One region of the Glutamicibacter nicotianae genome, then DNA from elsewhere that is predicted to be linked to it. Evidence: riboswitches for the same ligand, from Rfam matches in the RefSeq annotation. Region 1 holds a riboswitch; each other region holds the start of a gene.

The links. Region 1 has a riboswitch for thiamine pyrophosphate ahead of JOE62_RS13645 (ECF transporter S component). Riboswitches for the same ligand answer to the same signal wherever they lie in the genome.
Region 2: linked by a shared signal. The riboswitch ahead of thiC (phosphomethylpyrimidine synthase ThiC) and the one ahead of JOE62_RS13645 (ECF transporter S component) in region 1 are both predicted to bind thiamine pyrophosphate.
Region 3: linked by a shared signal. The riboswitch ahead of thiO (glycine oxidase ThiO) and the one ahead of JOE62_RS13645 (ECF transporter S component) in region 1 are both predicted to bind thiamine pyrophosphate.
Region 4: linked by a shared signal. The riboswitch ahead of thiM (hydroxyethylthiazole kinase) and the one ahead of JOE62_RS13645 (ECF transporter S component) in region 1 are both predicted to bind thiamine pyrophosphate.

The regions. Positions count from the first base shown of each region.
Region 1 is NZ_JAFBCH010000001.1:2,862,581-2,868,004, reverse strand. Features, by position in the region: gene JOE62_RS13670 (Na+/H+ antiporter subunit D) at 1-336, shown strand, start outside; gene JOE62_RS13665 (Na+/H+ antiporter subunit E) at 348-974, shown strand; gene JOE62_RS13660 (MrpF/PhaF family protein) at 977-1,243, shown strand; gene mnhG (monovalent cation/H(+) antiporter subunit G) at 1,243-1,644, shown strand; gene JOE62_RS13650 (DUF4235 domain-containing protein) at 1,705-1,956, opposite strand; TPP riboswitch at 2,032-2,152, shown strand; gene JOE62_RS13645 (ECF transporter S component) at 2,215-2,823, shown strand; gene JOE62_RS13640 (ATP-binding cassette domain-containing protein) at 2,820-5,147, shown strand; gene JOE62_RS13635 (aminodeoxychorismate lyase) at 5,144-5,424, opposite strand, start outside.
Region 2 is NZ_JAFBCH010000001.1:2,706,532-2,711,955, reverse strand. Features, by position in the region: gene thiC (phosphomethylpyrimidine synthase ThiC) at 1-1,718, opposite strand, end outside; TPP riboswitch at 1,715-1,822, opposite strand; tRNA gene JOE62_RS12950 (tRNA-Thr) at 2,099-2,170, opposite strand; tRNA gene JOE62_RS12945 (tRNA-Thr) at 2,701-2,772, shown strand; tRNA gene JOE62_RS12940 (tRNA-Met) at 2,820-2,896, shown strand; gene JOE62_RS12935 (GTP pyrophosphokinase) at 2,989-3,765, opposite strand; gene JOE62_RS12930 (DUF2797 domain-containing protein) at 4,005-4,946, shown strand; gene JOE62_RS12925 (hypothetical protein) at 5,031-5,306, shown strand; gene JOE62_RS12920 (FAS1-like dehydratase domain-containing protein) at 5,408-5,424, shown strand, end outside.
Region 3 is NZ_JAFBCH010000001.1:2,536,226-2,541,649, reverse strand. Features, by position in the region: gene JOE62_RS12070 (mechanosensitive ion channel) at 51-1,271, shown strand; gene JOE62_RS12065 (GNAT family N-acetyltransferase) at 1,355-2,314, opposite strand; TPP riboswitch at 2,394-2,499, shown strand; gene thiO (glycine oxidase ThiO) at 2,497-3,624, shown strand; gene thiS (sulfur carrier protein ThiS) at 3,621-3,866, shown strand; gene JOE62_RS12050 (thiazole synthase) at 3,875-4,690, shown strand; gene moeB (molybdopterin-synthase adenylyltransferase MoeB) at 4,687-5,424, shown strand, end outside.
Region 4 is NZ_JAFBCH010000001.1:319,529-324,952, reverse strand. Features, by position in the region: gene JOE62_RS01640 (aldehyde dehydrogenase family protein) at 1-938, opposite strand, end outside; gene JOE62_RS01635 (hypothetical protein) at 1,028-2,557, shown strand; gene JOE62_RS01630 (GntR family transcriptional regulator) at 2,554-2,922, shown strand; TPP riboswitch at 2,957-3,051, shown strand; gene thiM (hydroxyethylthiazole kinase) at 3,041-3,835, shown strand; gene thiE (thiamine phosphate synthase) at 3,828-4,469, shown strand; gene thiD (bifunctional hydroxymethylpyrimidine kinase/phosphomethylpyrimidine kinase) at 4,466-5,424, shown strand, end outside.

The DNA of each region.
Region 1 (5,424 bases):
CTGACCCTGCTGGCGATCATCCGCGTGTGGGCCCGCGTGTTCTGGCGCCGTGCCGCCGATGCCGAGGTGCCAAACCAGGAGCTGGTGGCCGAAGCGACGCAGGTCGCCGACGAGACGCTGGCCGGCGGCGCGCAGAACCCGCGCCTGGGCTTGAAGCTGGCCAAGCAGTTGGAAGCCGACTCCTTGCCCTGGGGCATGCGCTATGCCACCGGTTCGCTGGTGCTGGCGGGCATCGCCCTGACCGTCTTTGCCGGGCCGATCTTCGAATTCTGCGAGCGGGTGGCCGCTGAGCTGATCGCACGCGAACCATATATCAGCTCGATCTTGCCATTCTGATTGGAGGGATGATGCCGAACAAGAACTTTGAACCGCGCGACCAGCGCATCGATGATGCGCTGGATACCTCCGGCGTGCGCCACCGTGCGACACTCAAGCAGGAGTGGCCGCTCCTGCTGCTGCTGCTCTTCGTCTGGGGCGCCCTCTGGCAGGACTTCTCGCTGGCGAACATGATCTTCGGGGCGGTCATTGCCCTGGTGATCGTGAACCTGTTCCCGCTGCCGCCGGTAGTCCTTTCGGGCCGGATCAACCTCTGGTACTGCGTGAAGCTGTTCATCTGGTTCCTCGGACAGGTTGTCGCGGCCAGCGTCCACGTGGCCTGGCTGGCGGTGGCACGCGGAAAGAGCACCCGCAGCGCGATCATCGCCGTCCCGCTGCGCACCGGCTCGGACCTGATCGTGATGACCGTGGGCCACATGCTCACGCTGATCCCCGGATCCTTCGTGATCGACGTGGACCGCAGCTCCTCGACCCTGTACCTGCACTACATCAACATCCAGTCTCAGGAGGATGTGGAGAAGGCACGGGCAGCTATCCGGGACATCGAACGCCGGCTGATCATGGCCATCGGCAGCCGTGACGAGTACGAGGCGATCAAGAGCGAATGCGGACCGGACTTCGTCGCGAGGAAGGGATAAACATGCTGGATATCGTCATCTGGATCTGCGGCATCATGCTCGGGCTGGGCGCCATCGCCTGCCTGATCCGGGTTGCCAAGGGGCCATCAATCCTTGACAGGGTGCTTGCCCTGGACGTGATGCTGCTGATCATCTCCGCCGCCCTGTGCCTGGAGATGGTGCTGCACGAGCACACCGACTACATGCTGTTCGTGGTTGCCGCGTGCATGCTCGGCTTCATCGGCTCTGTGACCGTCTCGCGCTTCGTCTCGGATCAGAGGAATGCCTAATGGAACTCTTCCTCGATATCCTCGTCGCCATCCTGCTGATCCTCGGCTGCCTGATGTCCTTGATCGCAGGCATCGGCTTGCTGACCTTCCCGGACATGCTCACCCGCATGCATGCGGCCACCAAGCCGCAGGTGCTCGGCTTCCTGCTGATCTTCGCCGGGTTGGCCATCTACCTGCGCAGCTGGGCGGTCATCCCGGTCCTCGCGTTGGCTTGGGGCATGCAGCTGCTGACAGCGCCGGTTTCCGCCCACATGATCGGCCGTTCCGGCTACCGCACCAAGCACGCGGCCAAGGAAACCCTGTTCTCCGATGAGCTCAGCCTTGTGGTCAACAGGGTCAATGGCTCACCGCCCACCGGAGCAACACCGATGTCCAAGGCCGAAGGGCCAGAGGACAAGTAATGCGAAAAGAGCGGGAGCAGTTCAGCTGAACTGCTCCCGCTCTCGGCTTGCCGCCGAAGCCTATTTGGTGAACTTGGCAACAACCTTGTTGGCGCTGCGGTCGGCCACGGTCTGCATGATCGCTGCCACCAGGGCCGAGACGATCGCGAAGCCCAATGCGCGGCGGAAGGACGCTTCAGCCGCTTCCTCGGTGCCCTTGCGTGGCGCCTTGCTGCCGGTTGCCTTCAACCAAATGAAATCAACCAGCTTACCACCGAGCATGCCCGCGCCAACGGTGATGCCGGTAGTGACAAGTTTCTGCACTTTATCCATTTTTTCCTCGCGATCAAGCTCGTGACACATCGTTCCTCTGCCCAGCATACCTGCGGTATGGTGGGGGAGCAGTAATTATTCCGACAGGGGAGCGTCAGACTTCTACGAAGTCGCAGGACGCTGAGAGTGCGATGGATCGCAGACCCTCGAACCTGCCCCGGCTAGTACCGGCGAAGGAAGTCGAGCATCTCGGATGCGGATAGGCGCAGCATGCCCTCATTCCGTGCATCCCCCCTCCTTTCCACAGGAGGACCAACAATGAACGAAACAATTTCGAAGCATCGTACCGGCTGGCGTGTCGTCGATATCGTCGTGGCATCGGTGATCGCCGTGGCTTCAGGAGTCATTTTCTGGGCATGGAGTGCCGGCTACGGCCTGTTTTCGCTGGCCTTCGCGGCTTTCCCTCCAGCTACCGCGCTGCTCACCGGCATGTGGCTGTTCCCCGCGGTGCTCGGCGCATTGATTATCCGCAAGCCTGGCGCCGCGATCTACTGCGAGATGCTGGCCGCCGTGGTTGAAGCGCTGCTCGGCTCGCACTACGGGTTGACCGTGCTGATCTCCGGCCTGGTCCAGGGCCTGGGCGCGGAGCTGGTCTTCGCGGCATTCCGCTACCGCAAGTGGAACCTGGGCGTGGCACTTCTGGCAGGCCTGTCCTCCGGCCTGTTCGCCGGCGTTACCGAGGCATACATCCTGGCCTACTACGTCGAGTACACCGCCGGGATGAAGATCTTCCACGTGATCGCCACCGGAGTTTCCGGTCTGGTCATCGCCGGGCTGCTGTCCTGGCTGGCCACGCGCGGACTGGCGAAGACCGGTGCCCTGAGCGCACTGGCGAGCCGGCGTGCGCACCTGGAAACCGCAAAATGAGTTCAGTTGCCAATTCCGATGCCGCCTCGCTGACCCAGCGCGGAGCGTCAATCACCGCAACTGGTTTCGGCTGGCAGCACTCGGAGCGGCAGGAACCTGCCATCTCGGGGCTGGATCTGCAGATCCACGCCGGTGAAAAGGTGCTGTTGCTCGGTCCATCCGGTGCCGGCAAGTCGACGTTGCTGCATGCAATGGCCGGGCTGCTGGAAGCCGATGAGGATCAGCAGCTTGCCGGACAGCTGCTGATTGATGGCAACGATGCGTTCAGCCGGAGCCACCCGGTGGGCTTGATGCAGCAGGACCCGGAAACCCAGGTCGTGCAAAGCAGGGTCGCCGATGATGTGGCCTTCGGAGCGGAGAACCTCGGGATGGATCCGGGCGTGATCCGCCAGCGGATCCCCGAAGTGCTGGACGCGGTCGGATTGGGCGCGCTGTCCTTCGACCACCGCACCCAGCAGCTCTCCGGCGGGCAGAAGCAGCGCTTGGCCCTGGCTGGCATCCTGGCCATGGAACCCGGCCTCATGCTGCTCGATGAACCGACCGCCAACGTGGACCCGCAGAGCATCGGGCCGTTGCGCGATGCGGTGCTGAACGCCGCGAAGCTATCCGGTGCCACGCTGGTTGTGGTCGAGCATCGGCTCGAAGCCTGGGCAGAGCATATGGACCGGGTTATCGTGCTGGAACCGGGCGGGGGAGTCGCGCACGACCTGGATCCGCGTCAGCTGTACACCGAAGAACCCGTGCGCCAGGAGCTGGCTGCCGCCGGGCTATGGGTTCCCGGATATGTTCCGCAGGTGGCACCGGCCGAGAACCTTGCCGGAGCTATGCTGCTTGAAGCGCGGCAGCTGGTCTGCGCCCGCACGGCTACCGCGCCGCATACCCAGGCGGTGGATATGGAAGTGCAGGCGGGCACCGCCACGGTGATTCTCGGCGAGAACGGCGCCGGCAAATCGACGCTGGCCCTGGCCTTGGGCGGTTTGCTGGCCCCGGCCAGCGGTGAGCTGACGGCCACCGCGCAACTGGCCGACGGCCTGGGCAATTCCCCGTTTGCTTGGAAAGCCGGTGCACTGATCGGGCGGATCGGCTCGGTCTTCCAGGAGCCCGAACACCAGTTCGTGACGCAGAGCGTCCGCGAAGAGCTGGCTTTCGCACCCAGCCGTGCGCAGGCGAGCAGCGCCAACGCGCCGAAGTACGACCCGGCCCAGGTCCAGGCGCGCGTCGATGCGTTGCTTGAACGCTTGGGGTTGGCGCATTTGGCTGAGGCGAATCCGTTCACGCTCTCCGGCGGAGAGAAGCGCCGGCTGTCCGTGGCCACCGTTTTGGCAGCCGCGCCAGAGGTGCTGATCCTCGATGAGCCGACATTCGGGCAGGATGCGAACACCTGGCGGGAGCTGGCCGGGTTACTGGTCGAAGAGCTGCAGCAGGGCACTGCGATCATTGCAGTCACCCACGATGAGCATTTTGCCTCGGTGCTCCAGGCCAATCAGCTGGTGCTCGCTTCCGGCACCCCGGATGCTGATGCCCCGCGCCAAGGGCCGGTGCTCGATGCGCCGGTAGGGCACAGCTGGCTGGCGAAGATCAATCCGCTGGCCAAGCTGGGTGCGGTGGCCGCGGCAACGCTGCCGCTGATCACCACCTTGGATTGGGTCTCGGCACTGGTGATTATCCTGGCGACCGTGGTGTTCTTCCCGCTGGCCGGGCTGAGCCTGCTGAAATTCCTCAAGCGTGCGTGGCCGTTGCTGCTTGCCGGGATCTTCGCGGCCTGGGGCATTGCCCTGGTGGGCCAGGACAGCGGCATGGTGTACGCGCAATTCGGCGCCTTCAGCATCACCGAGGGATCGGTAGCCGGCGGCATAGCCACCGGACTGCGCGCCTTCGCACTGGCCATCCCGTGCATCTTGCTGCTGGCCACCACGAACCCCAGCGATTTGGGCGGGGCGCTGTCCCAGCAGCTGAAGGTCCCGCACCGGTTTGTGCTCGGGGCGCTGGCAGGCATGCGATTGCTTGGGCTGATGGTGGAAGAATTCACCACGCTCACCCTGGCCCGGCGTGCTCGCGGTGTCGGAAACTTCGGCACCGTGGGCCAGCGTATCAGGGCAACCCTCGGCCAGGTGCTGGCGTTGCTGGTGCAGGCGATACGCCGCGCCGGACGGCTGGCAACCACGATGGAGGCCAAGGGGTTCGGCACGGCCAAGCGCACCTGGATTCGCACGGCCACCTTCACCTGGCGTGATGGCATGGTGCTGGCAACCGGAATCCTGCTTGGCACGGCCGCCATGGCTGCGGCCGTGCTGGCAGGGACCTACAACCTGGTGTGGTCCTAGCGGATTGCGTCGCTCAGGGCGCTGAGCTCCTCATGGAGCTCGGCGTCCAGCCGCAATGGCTTGGCATCGATGGTGCGCACCGGGGTGAGCAGGCGGATCGATGACACCAGCCACACGCCGTCGGCCTGGTACAGGTCCTCAGGGCGAAGCGGGCCATAGCCCAGCTCCCAGCCGTCCTGCGCCGCGGCATCGAAGATCGCGCTTTGCGTGGTGCCTGGCAGAATGCCGGTTTCCAGCATCGGGGTGAGCAGCCGCTTGGTCTCGCCATCGCGCTGGG
Region 2 (5,424 bases), 160 kb from region 1:
ATCTCATCCCCGAGATAGACCGTGCCGCCGCTTTCCAGGAACTGCCGGCTCTTCTGCGCCATCCCGGCCAAGGCCGCTTGTGCCTCGGCCGAGCCGTATTCGTCGCGGATGTCCTGGGAAATGCGCATGGAGCAGAATTTCGGCCCGCACATGGAACAGAAGTGTGCGGTCTTCGCCGGCTCGGCCGGCAGAGTCTCGTCATGGAATTCCTGCGCGGTGACCGGGTCTAGGGATAACGCGAACTGGTCATTCCAGCGGAATTCGAAACGAGCCTTGCTCAGCGCATCATCACGGGCCGTGGCACCCGGATGCCCCTTGGCCAGATCTGCCGCGTGAGCCGCGATCTTGTAGGTGATCACGCCGGTCTTCACGTCATCCCGGTTGGGCAGCCCCAGATGCTCCTTGGGCGTGACATAGCAGAGCATTGCGGTACCGTAGCGGGCGATCTCCGTGGCACCGATGGCGCTGGTGATGTGGTCGTAGCCCGGCGCGATGTCGGTGACCAGCGGGCCCAAGGTGTAGAACGGGGCCCCGTCGCACAATTCCTGCTGGCGCTCCACATTCTCGCGCACCAGATGGAACGGGATATGCCCCGGTCCCTCGACCATCACCTGCACGTCGTAGTGCCAGGCGCGCTTGGTCAACTCGGCCAGCGTGTCCAGCTCGGCGAACTGGGCTGCGTCGTTTGCGTCCGCAATGGAGCCCGGGCGCAGCCCGTCGCCCAGCGAGAAGGCGACGTCGTACTGCGCGAATATCTCGCACAGCTCATCGAAGTGGGTGTAGAGGAAATTCTCCTGGTGGTGCGCCAGGCACCATCCGGCCATGATGGACCCGCCGCGTGAAACCATGCCGGTAACCCGGTTGGCGGTCAGTGGGATGTAGCGCAGCAGCACGCCAGCATGGATGGTCATGTAGTCCACGCCCTGCTCGCACTGCTCGATGACAGTGTCGCGGAAGATCTCCCAGGTCAGCTTGTTGGCTTCGCCATTGACCTTCTCCAGCGCCTGGTAGATCGGCACGGTGCCGATGGGCACGGGGGAGTTGCGGATGATCCATTCTCGGGTGGTGTGGATGTCATCTCCGGTGGACAGGTCCATCACCGTGTCGGCACCCCATTTGGCGGCCCATTGGAGCTTGGAGACCTCTTCTGCGATGGAGCTGGTCACCGCCGAGTTGCCGATATTCGCATTGATCTTGACCAGGAACGCCTTGCCGATGATCATCGGCTCGGATTCCGGGTGGTTGATGTTCGCCGGGATGATGGCTCGTCCGGCCGCGAGCTCGCTGCGCACCAGTTCTACATCGCATTCCTCGCGCAGCGCCACATAGCGCATTTCCGGGGTGATGATCCCGGCACGTGCATAGTGCATCTGCGTTACGCGCGCTCCGCCAACGGCCCGCAGCGGAGGGGCTGAACGTCCAGCCCATTCCGCGCTGGCCGTGCCGCGGCGGACCGCCGAGCGCCCGTCGTCGTGCAGATTGCGCTCGCGGCCTGCGTAAGCCTCCACATCCCCGCGCTCCAGGATCCATTGCTCGCGGAAGGGCGGCAAGCCCTGGGTCGGTTCGCTTCCCGGTCCGCTGGTCCGATACACCGACAGCGGCTCGTTGGGCTTTCCATTGGGAGAGTCTGCCAGATGGATCTGCGTGACGGGAACAGAAATTCCCGCAGATTCGCGGTAGGCAAGGGTGTGGGCAGGGTGCTGTTCAAATTGTTCCACTGGGGAAACTCACTTCCTTCGCCGGCATGACCCGGACAGGTTCAACGGTCGCGGACGGCGATAGCCCGATCTCAGCCCTTGCCAGGGCACCCGTGTGGTCGCGAACAACATAGCACGCTTGGGAGGAGGAAACGCAAATCCAGTGGTCAGAAGGGTGACAGCAATTCAGGATGCGGGCACTGGCCCGGCGGCAGGAGCTAGCTTGTACAAGCGATCAGCCTCTTGCAGCGCGAATCGGGAATCTGGGGAAGACGGCGTGGCAGAAGACTGGCGAAGCAGCGCGGGCGAAGGCTGAGGCGATGGCCGCGCGATGGGGCACTAAGAGCGGCAGATAAACGAAAAGAGAAGCAATCTGGAATCAGATTGCTTCTCTCATTGCGAGCCCCCTGCCGGAATCGATCCGGCGACCTCGTTCTTACCAAGAACGCGCTCTACCACTGAGCTAAGGGGGCAACAGGTAAATACTTTACACAGGTTTTCGAGGTTTGCAAAATCCCCCGGGGATTTGTTGCTGACGTCACAATATTCCTAATCAAGACGGAAATGGGAGTCGGGTTGCCTAGGTGAATTCCGTGCGCGTGAGAGCTTGCTTCATGCTTCCTGGATTACTTTCGCGGCGCGTTGTGGCGACTCCGCGCACCGGATGCCAGATGCCCTTCCAGGCAATCCATAATCCCAGGGTCGAGGGACTGGGGGAGTTGAGCCTCCTGTGTTTTGCGTGGGAGGTCTGTGGTTCTGCCACGAGGGAAAGTGTCGCGGGATCTTATCCTGCGAGTCTGGTCGAATCCGCGATTGACCACAAGGGACACCTCAGTGAGCATCGTCACCCGAGCGCCTTTTGTCCCAGTCTTCGTCCTTGAAGGTCTATGGTGAGTGGCTAATCTCAATTTGACTAGTGGTTTTATGGAAATTTCGGGGTGTTTTCCAGGTCGGTTTGCCGATTTTTCTTTGCCGGGAAATGCGTGTAGAGTATTTACTCGTTGCCCCCTTAGCTCAGTGGTAGAGCGCGTTCTTGGTAAGAACGAGGTCGCCGGATCGATTCCGGCAGGGGGCTCTGAGTGAGAAGCTTTCTTGGCTTCTACTGGATTGTTTCTCACTTGTGGCGGCGTAGCTCAGCTGGTTAGAGCGCACGACTCATAATCGTGAGGTCCCGGGATCGAGTCCCGGCGCCGCTACCAAATCAAAGATCCTCGGCTTCGGCTGAGGATCTTTTTTGGTTTCCGGGTTCGAAGCGGTCTTCAGGGACCCGTCGTTTCGAAGCCAATAACGCTTAGTTGTCCGCACCCTTTTCAGGGCTCCTTGTGCTGGCTTGCTGTGCCAGCGAGAGCAGTCCCTGGAAGGCCTTCGTATCGAAATTCGTCTCTTGTCCTGCTGCATCATTGGCATCATGGCCGTGTACTTCGGTATGCAAGCGTTGCATTTGCATATCGAGTTTCGTTGCAACAGCTGCCGCATCGGCGAGCTCCTGTACTAGATGTTCTGGAACCTCCCCCTCGTACTTGTAGAAAATTTTATGCTCCAGGCTTGCCCAGAAATCCTGGGCGATCGTGCGGATTTGCAACTCCACTACGACGTCGACAGGGCCGTCGGATAAGAAGACCGGAATTTGCACAATTGCATGGACACTTTTATAGCCGCTTGGCTTCGGGTTCTTGATGTAATCCTTGATCTGGATGACCTTCAGGTCATTTTGAGCGGTCAAGGTGTTCAGGACCTTATAGATGTCCTTGACGAAACTGCAGGTAATGCGCACACCCGCAATATCGCTGATGTTCTCGCGTATGGCAGTAAGGGACGGCGCGATGGCCCGGCGGGCAACCTTGCGCATGATGCTCTCCGGAGTTTTCACCCGGGAGCTGACGTGCTCGATTGGATTGTATTTGTGCAAGTACAAGAACTCTTCACGCAAGATCGAGACCTTGGTCAGCACTTCGTCCACCGCAAACTGGTATTCCATCATGAAGCGCTGGAAATCGTGGTGGAAGGCCTTCGTCAATCGCTGCAACTCGGCCGGGGACGGGGTAGTTCCAGCAGCCGTGATTGCCACTGCACGCGTCTCGTCATCAAATGGGACTGAAATCCTGGATCACCTCAACAGATTGTGGCCCGGTCCGCGGTACGTTTCCGGTGCAGTTTCAGCCTAAGGGCATCTCCTAAGAATTAGGCCAGAACCAAACGGGAATTCGTCCAGCTAACTTTCGGACTTTGCGAATCGGCCAACCTGCCCACCGGACCTGGCCCTCTGCAGTGAACTATCGTTGGAGGTGAAACTTCAGAAAGGTCCTGATGGAATTCGCTTCAGCTACCCGGCAGCTATGCCACGGCATCAGCTTCGCAGAACACGAACCCGCTCCGATGCTCCGGCTGCGCAGCGGCGAAACCTGGGGGACCGAGTACCTGGAAGCGGGGCGTTCACTGGCCCTGGAGATCGGAGAACTGAAGTTCTGCCTGGGCTACATCACGATGAACGCCGACGGCTCGCGCAATACGCTGACATGCCCCAAGAACAAGGCCCTGCGCACCGGCACCCAATGCGAGAGCTGCCGCCGGCTGGACCAGTCGAAGTTCATGCACCATTTCCACAAGACCGGCGAAGCCCCCGAAGGCCTACGCAAGTACCTGGAACAGCCGCACTTCTTGTATATCGCCAGCTTCGCCCACGGAGTGACCAAGGTCGGCACCACCTCGGCCCAGAGCAAATGGACACGGCTGGCGCAGCAGGGCGCAGTCATTGCGCGCTATGTCGCCCGCGCCACTGACGGGGCGGCCATCCGGGTGATCGAAGACCTGGTTACCGAGCATGTGGGCCTGAGCCAGCAGGTGCGGCAGAAGTCCAAGGTCAAGGGCTTGGCCAGCTGGGAACTGGACTACGCCCAGCTTGATCAGATCAACGCCGACGCGGCAGGCCGGGCCAGGGACTTCCTCGGCGCGCAGCGCGGCATGGAGATCTTTGGCGTGCAATTGCGCGACGAGCTGTGGGAGCAGCCGGCCTTCGCCCGCCCGGTCATTGGCGCCTGGGATGCGCATGCGCTGCATGCCTGGACCACGACCCTGCCCGGAAGCACCGTGAACCTGCGCATCCGCGGCGTGCTGGGACAGAGCATCCTCGCCGACAGCGGCGATGGCACCACCCTGCGCTTGCTGGATGCCGCCGAGCTGAAAACCCGCGAGGTCGCGGTGGTGGAGCAGCGCGGGGACTTCAAGGAAGAGCAATCCGCCCTGTTCTGAGGCCGGAGCGCTGTCGGGGGAGTCACGCGGAAATGCCCCGGCGGCAATGAGCGCTCCCGGCCCGGGCTGAACTAGACTTGAGCCATGACCAACACTCCTTGGGAATCCGCCTCGCCCCGCTACAAGAAGCTCGTCTTCGCCGCCATGGGGATCATGGGCGTGGGCATTATCCTGGCCATCATCGGCGCCAACATTCCGTCCCTGCCCACGGTCTACATCGCGATCGGCATCATGGTCATCGGCATGCTCTGCCACATCGCCAGCCTGGTCGTCCGGGCCAAGGACGCACGCCAGTGGCGCATCGACAACGGCCTCGCCGCGCCACAGGCCAACAAGCGCCCCGCCGACGGGCAGAACTAGGCTCTCGCAAGAATTCCACAGTGTGACCGGGCAGCTGCGCCCGGATTTCGTATCCAGCGGCATCCACGCCCGGCCACGTCCAACAACGTTCAGGAGAACCCATGGGTATCAACCCCGA
Region 3 (5,424 bases), 330 kb from region 1:
AGAGAACCTTCATCGTAGGGTCAGATTGTCCCTACGTTGAAGGAGCAGCAATGCAGTCTGAGAACGTTTTAGGCAATATCGACTGGGCGTCGATGCTACAAAAGGTTGGCATCGCGCTAATCATCCTCATCATTACGTGGCTTCTAGCGCGCATCGTTCGGTGGGCTGCCGCCAAATTGGTGACCAGGGTGAAGTTCCTGCAGAAGCAGGGCAACGACGGAGAGCAAATAGGCCAATCTCTGGGCAAGGTCGCGGGTTTGATCGTCTGGCTATTCGGCCTCGTGGCAATCCTGCAAGTATTCGCGCTATCTGAAGTGCTATCGCCGGTGCAGGGCCTGCTCGGCGGCGTCATGGCTTTCATCCCCAACCTCATTGGTGCGGGCTTCATCTTCTTCATCGGCTACGTGATCGCGAATATCGTTCGCCAGCTGCTGAAGACCGGTTTGGGAACTGTCGACTTCAGCGGGCTGGTCCGCAAACTTACCCCACGCAATGAACCGGTAGACGAAGTACAGTCCCGAGAATCCCAAGCGAAGATCGTTGACATCATTGCCAACATCGTCTTCGCCTTGATCCTGCTCGTCGTTGCCATTTCGGCACTGCAGGTCTTGGGTATCGCGGCAATTTCGGACCCTGCCCAGCAGATGCTGCAGTTGGTCTTCACTGCGATTCCTCAGGTCATCATGGCCTTGGTGCTGTTGGCAGTCGGTATTCTGATTGCCAAGTTCGTAGGCCAGCTGCTTGAATCAACCCTTCACGGGGTGGGCGCCGACTCTGTTGTTGCCCAATGGGGCGTAGTTCCCGAAGGAAAGAGCGCTTCGGGAATTATCGCTGGCATCGTCAAGATTGCCATCGTGCTGTTCTTCGGCGTGATGGCAGCCCAGATGCTGAACTTCCCGGCGATTACCAACATCCTCAATGAAATTCTGGCCTTGGGCGGCAAGATTCTCTTCGGCGCAGCAATTATCGCCGCAGGTTTCGTCATCGCCAACGTCATTGGACGCTTCTTGGGCGACACAACCGCTTCAAAGATCATCCGCTACACGGCAATTGCGTTGTTCGTAGCAATGGGCTTGAAGTACATGGGTATCGCCGACTCGATCATCAATATGGCCTTCGGTGCAATCGTCATTGGCGCGGCTTTGGCTGCGGCTCTGGCCTTTGGACTTGGTGGCCGCGATGCTGCGGCTCGCACTCTGAAAAAGATCGAGGCCAATCAGGCTACCGACGGCCCGGATTCGACGCCACCGGCATCAACTCCAGGCATCTAGCCAATATCACTAAACCTGAGGGACAGATAAAAAGTCGCGGAAACCGAAACCGGATTCCGCGACTTTTTTTGTTGCCCGCCAAGCTACGGCTGCGTGCTCCACGGCAACGGCACTACATCCGGGACCTGATCAGTCCGCAACCGCGCGTAGGCGTACACGTCAATGCGTTCTCCATCAACCAGGAACTTACCGCGCTCGACACCCTCGCGCAGGAACCCGTTGCTTTCGGCTACACGCTTCGATCCAGGATTATTCGCCCGAAGTCCTAATTCCAAACGGTACAGACCTAGCTCGCCAAACAGGTGGTTCACCAAAGTTGCCACTGCGCGAGTGGCCAGAGACCTCCCGCGGTAGTCCTGGTTCATCCAATACCAAACCCATGCATTCTGATTGTCTGGATCGACAGTACCGCAGACCAAACCGACCAGCCGGTCTCGATAGGCGATGGCGAAAGCCTGCTGCCGTTCGCCGGCCTCCATCAGGGAACGCACGTACGATGCGGCTTTTTCCGGAGTGTCGGCATCTCCTTGGCGTTCCATATCGGCATTGGAGGAAAAGGCTTCGAAAACGGCTTCGGCATCCGATTGGCGCAGCCTGCGAACTGAGAAATCGTCGTCGACAGGTGCGGCCTTGCTGGGTTCTGCAAAAGAAAGCTGCCGCGCAGCGGGCGTGCCCTGATGGAAGAACAGCTGCCAGCGATCCTGCTCATGGATCCACAGCGAACTGCGCTCGCTGGCGGATGCCGAGGGCAACCTCCAGCGCAGAAGCACCGCTTGATCGGCAACCTGGATTGCCACGGGGCTCCCGACTTCCCGAGATCCAGAATCCACTTCCGGCTCCTGGTCCAGCTGGGCAATGATCGACTCGCGATCGTAGACACGGCCGCTGGCACCCACTTCGGAGAACTGCGGATGCAAGTACCGTTCCAATTGCCTGCGGCTATGGCGCTGGTTGGTTTCCAAGAGCTCCTGCTCCAACGAAATGATCGTGTTGGACAACGCAGATCCCTGGGGAAGCACGCGGGGGAAGTCATGAGATGCCATGTCAACTAGTACATCACAGAAGATGACGGAGCTGCGGTTGCTCCAGTTCGACTTTATGAGCTGGATCATGCCTATAATCGCAGTACTCCGCGGGAGCCTGTAATCGACCAGGCTGAGAGGGCACCGAGCCGACCGCTACACCTGATGCGGGTCATGCCGCCGTAGGAAGGATGCGTGCCCTCGTGCATGTGAATATTGTTGGCGCCGGAATCATCGGCCTGTCCGTCGCGTTCGAACTGGAATCACGGGGACATACTGCCACCCTCATCGATCCAGCACCAGGCCAAGGTGCAAGCTACGCGGCGGCCGGAATGCTGGCCCCGGCAGCTGAAACGGTCTGGGGCCATGGCCCGCTTCACGAGCTGCTTGCCGCCTCGAATGCCGCCTATCCAAAGTTCATTGAGCGCATCGAATCCATGACCGGGCAACGCCCGGACTACCTGCAGAACTCAACCCTCGTCGTCGCGGCCGAACCGGCTGACCGCGAAGCCCTGCATGAGCTGGCCGAACTGCAAGCTTCCCTCGGCCTGTCAGCGGAAAAGCTCTTGCCCAGCCAAGCCCGCAAACTCGAACCAGCCTTGGCCGCGAATATAGCAGGCGCAGTCCTATGCCAAGATGACCACCAAGTCGACCCACGGTCAGTCGTCAAAATCCTGCTTGATCACCTGCGTGGCCGCCTGATCGAGGAGCGGGCGCAGGCGCTGGTGAGCGACGGGAGCCGAACCACCGCGGTACGCACCGCATCGGGCAAGATCCTCGAAGCGGATCAAACCATCGTGGCCAACGGGCTGGGCACCATTGACGGCCTGGACCGGGTGCCGGTGCGCCCCGTCTACGGAGATATTCTCCGGATCCAGGGGCCGGCCGGTCCGCCATTGATCACCCGGACCATCCGCGGCATTGTGCACCGGGAGCCGGTGTATCTCGTGCCGAGAAAGGACGGCAGCCTCGTGCTTGGAGCCAGCGTCCGGGAAGACCGCCAGCCTGCAGTGAACATCGGAGCCATGCACCTACTGCTGGACAATGCACGAAAGCTCATCCCCGGCATCAGCGACTGCACGCTGAACGAGGCAACTGCCCGGGCCCGTCCCGCCACACCTGATGACCGTCCGCTGCTGGGGCGCATTGACCCGGGCCTGGTGCTCTGCACCGGATACTCCCGGCACGGCGTCCTGCTGGCTCCGCTGGGCGCAACACTCACCGCTGACCTTATTCACGGAAATGGAACGCACCCCTTGCATCAGGCTGTGAATCCACACCGCTTCGCCACAGCAACCCAGACCACCGACCGAACGGAGCATCACCCATGAAAAGCATTGGCATCAAGTTCAATTCCCGGGAACTGAACCTGGACGAAGGAATCACCCTTCGCGAATTCATCAGCATGCAGATCGGCAAGGATCTGGATAGCAACTCGGCGGCCGTGGACGGCAGCAAGCTTGGAATAGCCGCCGCGGTCAATGGCGCTGTCATCCCGCGCAGCGCCTGGAACAGCTACACGCTGGCCGAAGGGCACAGCATCGAACTCGTTACCGCAGCCCAGGGAGGCTAGGCGTGGACATGCAAAACATCACCGAACTGGACATCAACAGCGATCCATTCCAGGTTGCAGGACGCACCTTGTCTTCGCGCTTGATCCTCGGCACCGGGGGAGCGAGTTCGCTGGCCACCCTGGAAAGCGCATTGCAGGCCTCCGGAACCGAACTGACTACCGTGGCCATCCGACACTTTTCGGCGGCAGGCGAGTCCAACGTGTATGACTTGCTGCAGCGAAACAACGTGATTGCGCTGCCGAATACCGCTGGATGCTTCACCGCCCGCGACGCGATCCTCACCGCGCACCTGGCCCGCGAAGCGCTGGAAACGAACTGGATCAAGCTCGAAGTGATTGCGGACGAGCACACGCTGCTGCCCGATCCGCTGGAACTGCACGCTGCCACCGAACAGCTGGTCGCCGACGGGTTCCAGGTCTTCGCCTACACCAATGATGATCCTGCCCTTGCCCAGCGCCTCCAGGACGCCGGTGTTGCGGCCATCATGCCAGCCGGAGCACCAATCGGTTCCGGCCTGGGCATCTTGAACCCGCACAATATTTCCACCATCGTCTCCCGCGCCCAGGTGCCTGTCGTTCTGGACGCCGGAGTCGGCACCGCCTCGGACGCTGCGCTGGCCATGGAGCTCGGCTGCGACGCCGTGCTGCTGGCCAGCGCGGTGACCCGGGCGCACAACGCACCACTCATGGCCAAGGCCATGAAGGATGCGGTGCGTGCCGGACGCGCCGCACGGCTGGCCGGCCGGATCCCGCGCCGCGACACCGCCCTGCCATCTTCGCCCACCGAAGGCATGATGCAGACCCTGGTCGGTGACTTCTCGTGAACCAGTCAGCATTGGTAGCCCCGGGGCCGGAGCTGGCTCCTCAAGAATTGGCGCGTTATTCCCGGCATCTGTCGCTTCCCGGCGTCGGCGAAGAAGGGCAACGCAGGATCGCCAATGCCAAGGTGCTGGTGATCGGAGCCGGGGGACTGGGCAGCCCCATTGCCAGCTACCTGGTCGCTGCGGGGATCGGCACCCTCGGGGTCGTGGACGACGACACGGTTGAACTGTCCAACCTGCAACGCCAAACCATGCACCGGCAACAGGACGTAGGACGCTTGAAGGTGGAATCGGTCCGCCGGATGGCCCACGAGCAGAACCGGAATGTCCGGGTTATCGCCGTGGAGGGCAAACTGGACGAGACCAACGCCGTGGCGCTTTTCAGCGACTACGACCTGGTCATCGACGGGAGCGACAACTTCGCCACGCGCTACCTGTCCAACGACGCCGCGGAAATCACCGGCACCCCACTGGTATGGGGGACCCTGTTCCAGTTCTCCGGGCAGGTGTCCGTCTTCGACCCGCGCACCGGTCCGATGCTGCGCGATCTTTTCCCTGAAATCCCTGATGCGGACTCCGTGCCCAGTTGCGCCGAGGGCGGGGTATTTGGTGCACTGTGCGGCGTCATTGGCTCGGTGTTGTGCACCGAGGCCCTGAAGCTCATCACTGGAATCGGCACCACGCTCAGCGGAAAATTGTGGCTCTATGATGCACTGGAAGCCAGTGTGCGAACTCTC
Region 4 (5,424 bases), 2.5 Mb from region 1:
CGGTCGAAGTGCTTGCGGCTGACGATGCGGCCGTAGTCCGGGTGGGTCAACGGCTCCTTGCCGTAGAAGCTGGTGATGGCCTGGCCCAGGCGCTGGATGAGCTCAGTGGAGTCCCCAATGCTCAAGACATAATCCGGGGCCACGCAGGTCTGACCGGAATTCATGAATTTGGCATAGGCGAGGCGCTTTGCCGAAGCCAGCGAATCGTTTTCCACCACGGCCGGCGATTTTCCGCCCAATTCCAAAGTGGTTGGCGTCAGGTGCTTTGCCGCCGCGGCAGCCACGATCTTGGCCACGCGTTCACCGCCGGTGTAGAAGATATGGTCCCAGCGGGCGGCAAGCAGCTCGGTGGATGTGTCCACTCCTCCCTCAACGACCGCATAAACACGTTCATCCAGGTAGACCGGGAGGAACTTGGCCAAGACGCCCGAGGTGGCCGGAGCCAGCTCGGATGGCTTGATCACCGCGGCGTTGCCGGCGGCAATGGCCGCGACCAGCGGTGCGAGTACCAGCTGGACCGGGTAGTTCCAGGCGCCGATAATCAGCACGACGCCCAGCGGACGCGGCTCCACCTTGGCCATGGCCGGCTGCAGGGCCAGCGGAACTTTGACGCTGGTGGAATCCATCCATTCAGCGAGGTGGCGTTGGGCGAAATCTATTTCTGCGCGCACCACGTCGATCTCGGAGAACTTGGCCTCGGTGGCGCTCTTGCCCAGGTCTTTAGCCAGGGCCTGGACAAAGTCTTCCAGATGCTCGTCGAGCATCTTTTCCAGGGCCTTGAGCTGCTGCAGGCGGAAGCGTCGCGGATGCGTGATCCGGGTGTCAGCGGAACGCCGCAAATGGCTCAGAACTGTTGCGATGCGTGATGGATGCTCGTCCACCGGAGGTGCGGAATCGCCGACCGGTTCGGGCAACGGCGTGGAAGTAAACAGACCCATGTTTTGAGCGTACGGCAACGAGGCGGATATTCACTGATTAATTCACGAAGGGATTCAATATGTATCAAATAGTTGATACATTAATGGCCATGAGCCAGGTCCCGGCGAGCGCCATATCCATCGCTTTCGTTGGCGCAGTCATTTACCTGTGGTTGCGCTCCGTGGCGCATCGGCGTGAGGCACCGGCCATCGTCCGCGCCCAGTCGCACTCATTCTGGTGCGCATTGATCGCATTCTTCGCTTCGACTTCGTGGGATCTGCCTGAGACGTGGCGCATTCCTATGAACGGGACCGATTCGAGTTCGGTTTTCGCTGCAGCTCTCTCGCCGGGAATCTGGATTCTTCTCGTTTACCTCATTGGCTTGTTCACCTGGCCCAAGGAACTCCAGCCGGTGCGCACCGCCTCACTTGAGGCGCGCACCCTGGCGACGCCGTTCCCGAGGTCCCTGGGGATTTTCGTCGCGCTGTTGCTTCTGGCCGCGGTGGGATTGCTGTGGCCGGCCTCCCGCGTCGAAGGGAGCGTTGGCATCCCGGAGTCGGAAACCACTATGTTCGATTCTGATGGCAGCTACTCCTACACCTCTGCGGGCCCAACCGATGGCCTGCTGCCCGGAAACCAAATGCTCCCGGTCTTCATCGTGGCTCTGGCAGGTATCGTCGTGGCCGCCGGAGTGATTGCAGCAGTGATCCTGAACCGGCGCCCCTTGGCCGGCATCACCGCCGAAGACAACCAGGCCTTGCGCACGGTATGGCTCAACCGGTTGCTGCGCAATACCGGTATCGTGCTGCTGGCATTTTGCGTATCGGTGGCCAATTACTCGCAAGGCTATTCAACCGGTGGACCGTACGAGTTATTGAACTATGGCGCCCTTGCGGTGGCTCTTACGCTGTTCTTCTGGGGCCCGCGCACCACATTCTCGGCTCACTCCACCATCAGGGAACGGACCGCCTTCTCGCGCTTGCGAGATCAGCTCTTCGCATTGCAATACACCACGGCTACCCTTGCATTGCTCGCCGTTGCCATCGGCTGGTCATTCCTGCCCGTGGATGAGGAATTCCGGATGCCGACCAATGAACGAACTACGTGGATCCTGGTGCTCTTTGCCGGTGCGGCATTGCTCTACATCGTGCTCAATACGCTGTATCTGGGCTACGCCAGCAAGGTGCCTCGGCAGGCGAGTGCAGCACCAAAGCATCATGCACCCCTGCCCTTGTGGTCCTACATCGCCGCTGGCTTGCTGGTTGCCATCTGCGCTTACCTGCTATTGGATCCACCGCTGGAGACGCTTTGGGGGTTCGCTCCTCCGAACCGGGGACTAGTCATCGGGCTGTTGCTGCTGCTTGCGGCGGCGCATATGGGCTTCACCTGGTCCTGCCGCCGGGCGACTATTCCCTGGGCCGTCTCGCCAGCTGAAGAAATCTGGTATCGGCGGGTTCTGGAGCTGCGGTCAATGCGCGTTGCCACCAGCGCTGTGCTTGCCATGCTGCTGATTGGCTACGGCTTCCCAGCAGGCCTGGGGCTGTTTGCACTTCTGGTCTTCGTTGTCCCAGCGGTGATTTTCCTGGAGCGTCCTGGTACCGCGATGGTGCGTGCACAGCAGCCGACAGCAGCATCATGAGCACGCAAATCAGTATCGACCTCGCGGCGGCCACTGCACCCTACGAGCAGATCCGCTTGCAGATCGCCTCGCTGATCACCCTGGGAGAATTGCCCGCAGGCAGCAAGCTGCCCACCGTGCGCGCACTGGCCACCGACCTCGGCGTTGCTGCCGGAACGGTAGCGCGCGCCTACAAGGAACTGGAAGCCGAAGGTCTGATCACCTCCCGGCGGCGAGCCGGCACAGTGGTCAACGAACGGCTTCGGCCGGTGGATGCCAGCGAAGACTTGCTGGCCGCGGTGGATCACCTCTGGTCGCTGGCGGCCGCCCAGCAGGTCGATGCGGCCACGCTCAAGGCCTTGGTGGCGCGGCGCGAGCGTAAGTAACTTGTCCTTGGAACCGCTTGTGCGTACGCTCTATGGCAGTGACACGGGGTGTCGGAACAACCGACTGAGATGAGACCCGTTGAACCTGATCTAGTTCACGCTAGCGGAGGGATGTCGCATGGCTTTGCATGCAGTTGCCCAAGAATACCGGCAACAATCACCTTTGGTTTTCTGCCTGACCAACACCGTCGTAGCAAATTTCACCGCCAATGCCCTGCTGGCATCCGGCGCGTCCCCGGCCATGACGGATCTGCCCGGAGAGGCCGGCCCCTTCGCAAAGGCGGCTTCCGCCGTCTTGGTGAATCTGGGAACTCCGAGCACCGAGCAGCTGGCCGCCATGGAAGAAGCCGTGCAATCGGCGAGCGCAGCAGGCACCCCATGGATCCTTGATCCGGTGGCGGTCGGCGCCCTGCCGGTGCGCACGGATTTCGCGCGGCGCATTGCCCGGCAACGCCCGGCCCTGATTCGCGGCAACGCCTCGGAAATCCTGGCCCTGGCCGGACGGCAATCGGCTTCACGCGGTGTAGATGCCTTGGATGACGTCTCTGCCGCCTTGGCGGCTGGACGCGAGCTGGCCGAGCGGCATGACTGCGTGGTGGCCATTTCCGGCCAGTCCGATGCCATCATCGATGCCACGCGGACGGTCCTGGTGCACACCAACGGAATCGGCTTGACGCGGATCACCGGCGGCGGTTGCGCGTTGGGCGCGTTCTGCGCCGGCATGATTGCGGTCCACGATGACCCGTTCGAGGCCGCCATCGCGGCCCACGGCTTCTACGGGCTGGCCGCTGAAAAGGCCCTGGAGAACAGCACAGGTCCGGGCAGCTTCGCCGTCGCATTCATTGATGCGCTGTCCGCAACCGATCCAGAAGAACTTAAGACTTTGAAGCACGAGGAACTGAACCATGCATAATTACGGAGCCTACCTGGTAGCCAATACTGCCAGCTGCACCCCGCGCAGCACCCTGGAAGTGATCGAAGGCGCCGTCGCCGGAGGAATCCAGTGGATCCAGCTGCGCGCCAAGGATGAAACCGCCCGGGAATTCTTCGAGCTGGCCTGCGCGGCCGCCAAGCTCACCGAGGGCAAGGCCCAGTTGCTGATCAATGACCGCATCGATGTCTACCTCGCGGCGCGGGCTGCCGGCGCAGCCGTGAACGGCATCCATATCGGGCAAAAGGATGTGCCGGTGCAGTTGGCCCGGCAGATCATCGGCGAAGGTATCATCGGACTGAGCGCTTCCAGCGATGAGCAACTGGCCCAGGCGAACAAGGACGCCGCGGTCATCGACTATCTCGGTGTGGGGGCCGTCCGCGCCACCCCGACGAAGAAGGACCATCCCACTCCCCTGGGCCTCGACGGCTTTGCGCGTGCCACGACGCTGGCCTCACTGCCCTGCGTGGCAATCGGTGCCATTACCCACGAGGACGCGGCGGCCATCCGTGCCGGCGGCGGAGCGGGCATGGCAGTGGTCCGCGCCATCTGCAATGCAGAGGATCCGCAGCAGGCCAGCGCGCAGCTCGTTTCGGCATGGGAGGCCGCCAAATGAACATCTTGTCCATCGCAGGATCCGATCCTTCCGGTGGCGCCGGAATCCAGGCGGATCTGAAGGCCATTGCCGCCAACGGCGGCTACGGAATGTGCGTGATCACCGCCTTGACCGCGCAGAACACCCATGGGGTGTCCGGAGTGCAGGCGATCAGCGGCGATTTCGTCCTCGCCCAGCTTGAAGCCATCAGCGCGGATATCCGCATCGATGCAATCAAGATCGGGATGCTCGCCAACGCCGAGGTGATCCGCGCAGTCACCGGCTGGCTGGAAACCGTGGATGCTCCGGTAGTCCTGGACCCGGTCATGGTGGCCACCAGCGGAGACCGCCTGCTCGATGGCGAAGCGGCGCTCGATTCGCTGCTGGACCGGGCCACGGTGATCACCCCGAACCTGCTGGAACTGGCCAGCCTGCTGCGCGAGCCGGTAGCCGCATCATGGGACGAGGTGCTGCGCCAGGCCCAGCGCCTGGCGGCCAAGCACGATGCCCTGGTGCTGGCCAAGGGCGGGCATCTGGCCGGGGCGGTCTGCCCCGACGCGCTGGTAGCAGCGGACGGGGTGCGCTGCGAGCTGCACGGTGCGCGCCATGCCACCAAGAACACCCACGGCACCGGCTGTACCCTCTCCAGCGCCCTGGCCACCCGCTTCGCTGCCACCGGAGACTGGACCGCCGCGTTGGAGCAGTCCAAGGCGTATCTGTCAGCGGCAATTGCGGCGGCCGACCAGCTGCAGGTGGGCAGCGGGCACGGCCCGGTCAACCACTTCGCCGGGTTCTTCGCCGGCGCTGATCCGATGGCCGGCTGGTGGGAGGACATCGCGGGCCTGCGCGCGGGCATCGACGAGCTGGCGTTCATCATGCAGCTGGCCGACGGCAGCCTGGAACGCGAGAAGTTCGAGTACTACCTGGCCCAGGACGCCCTGTACCTGCAGCGCTACGCCCAGGTGCTCGCGCAGGC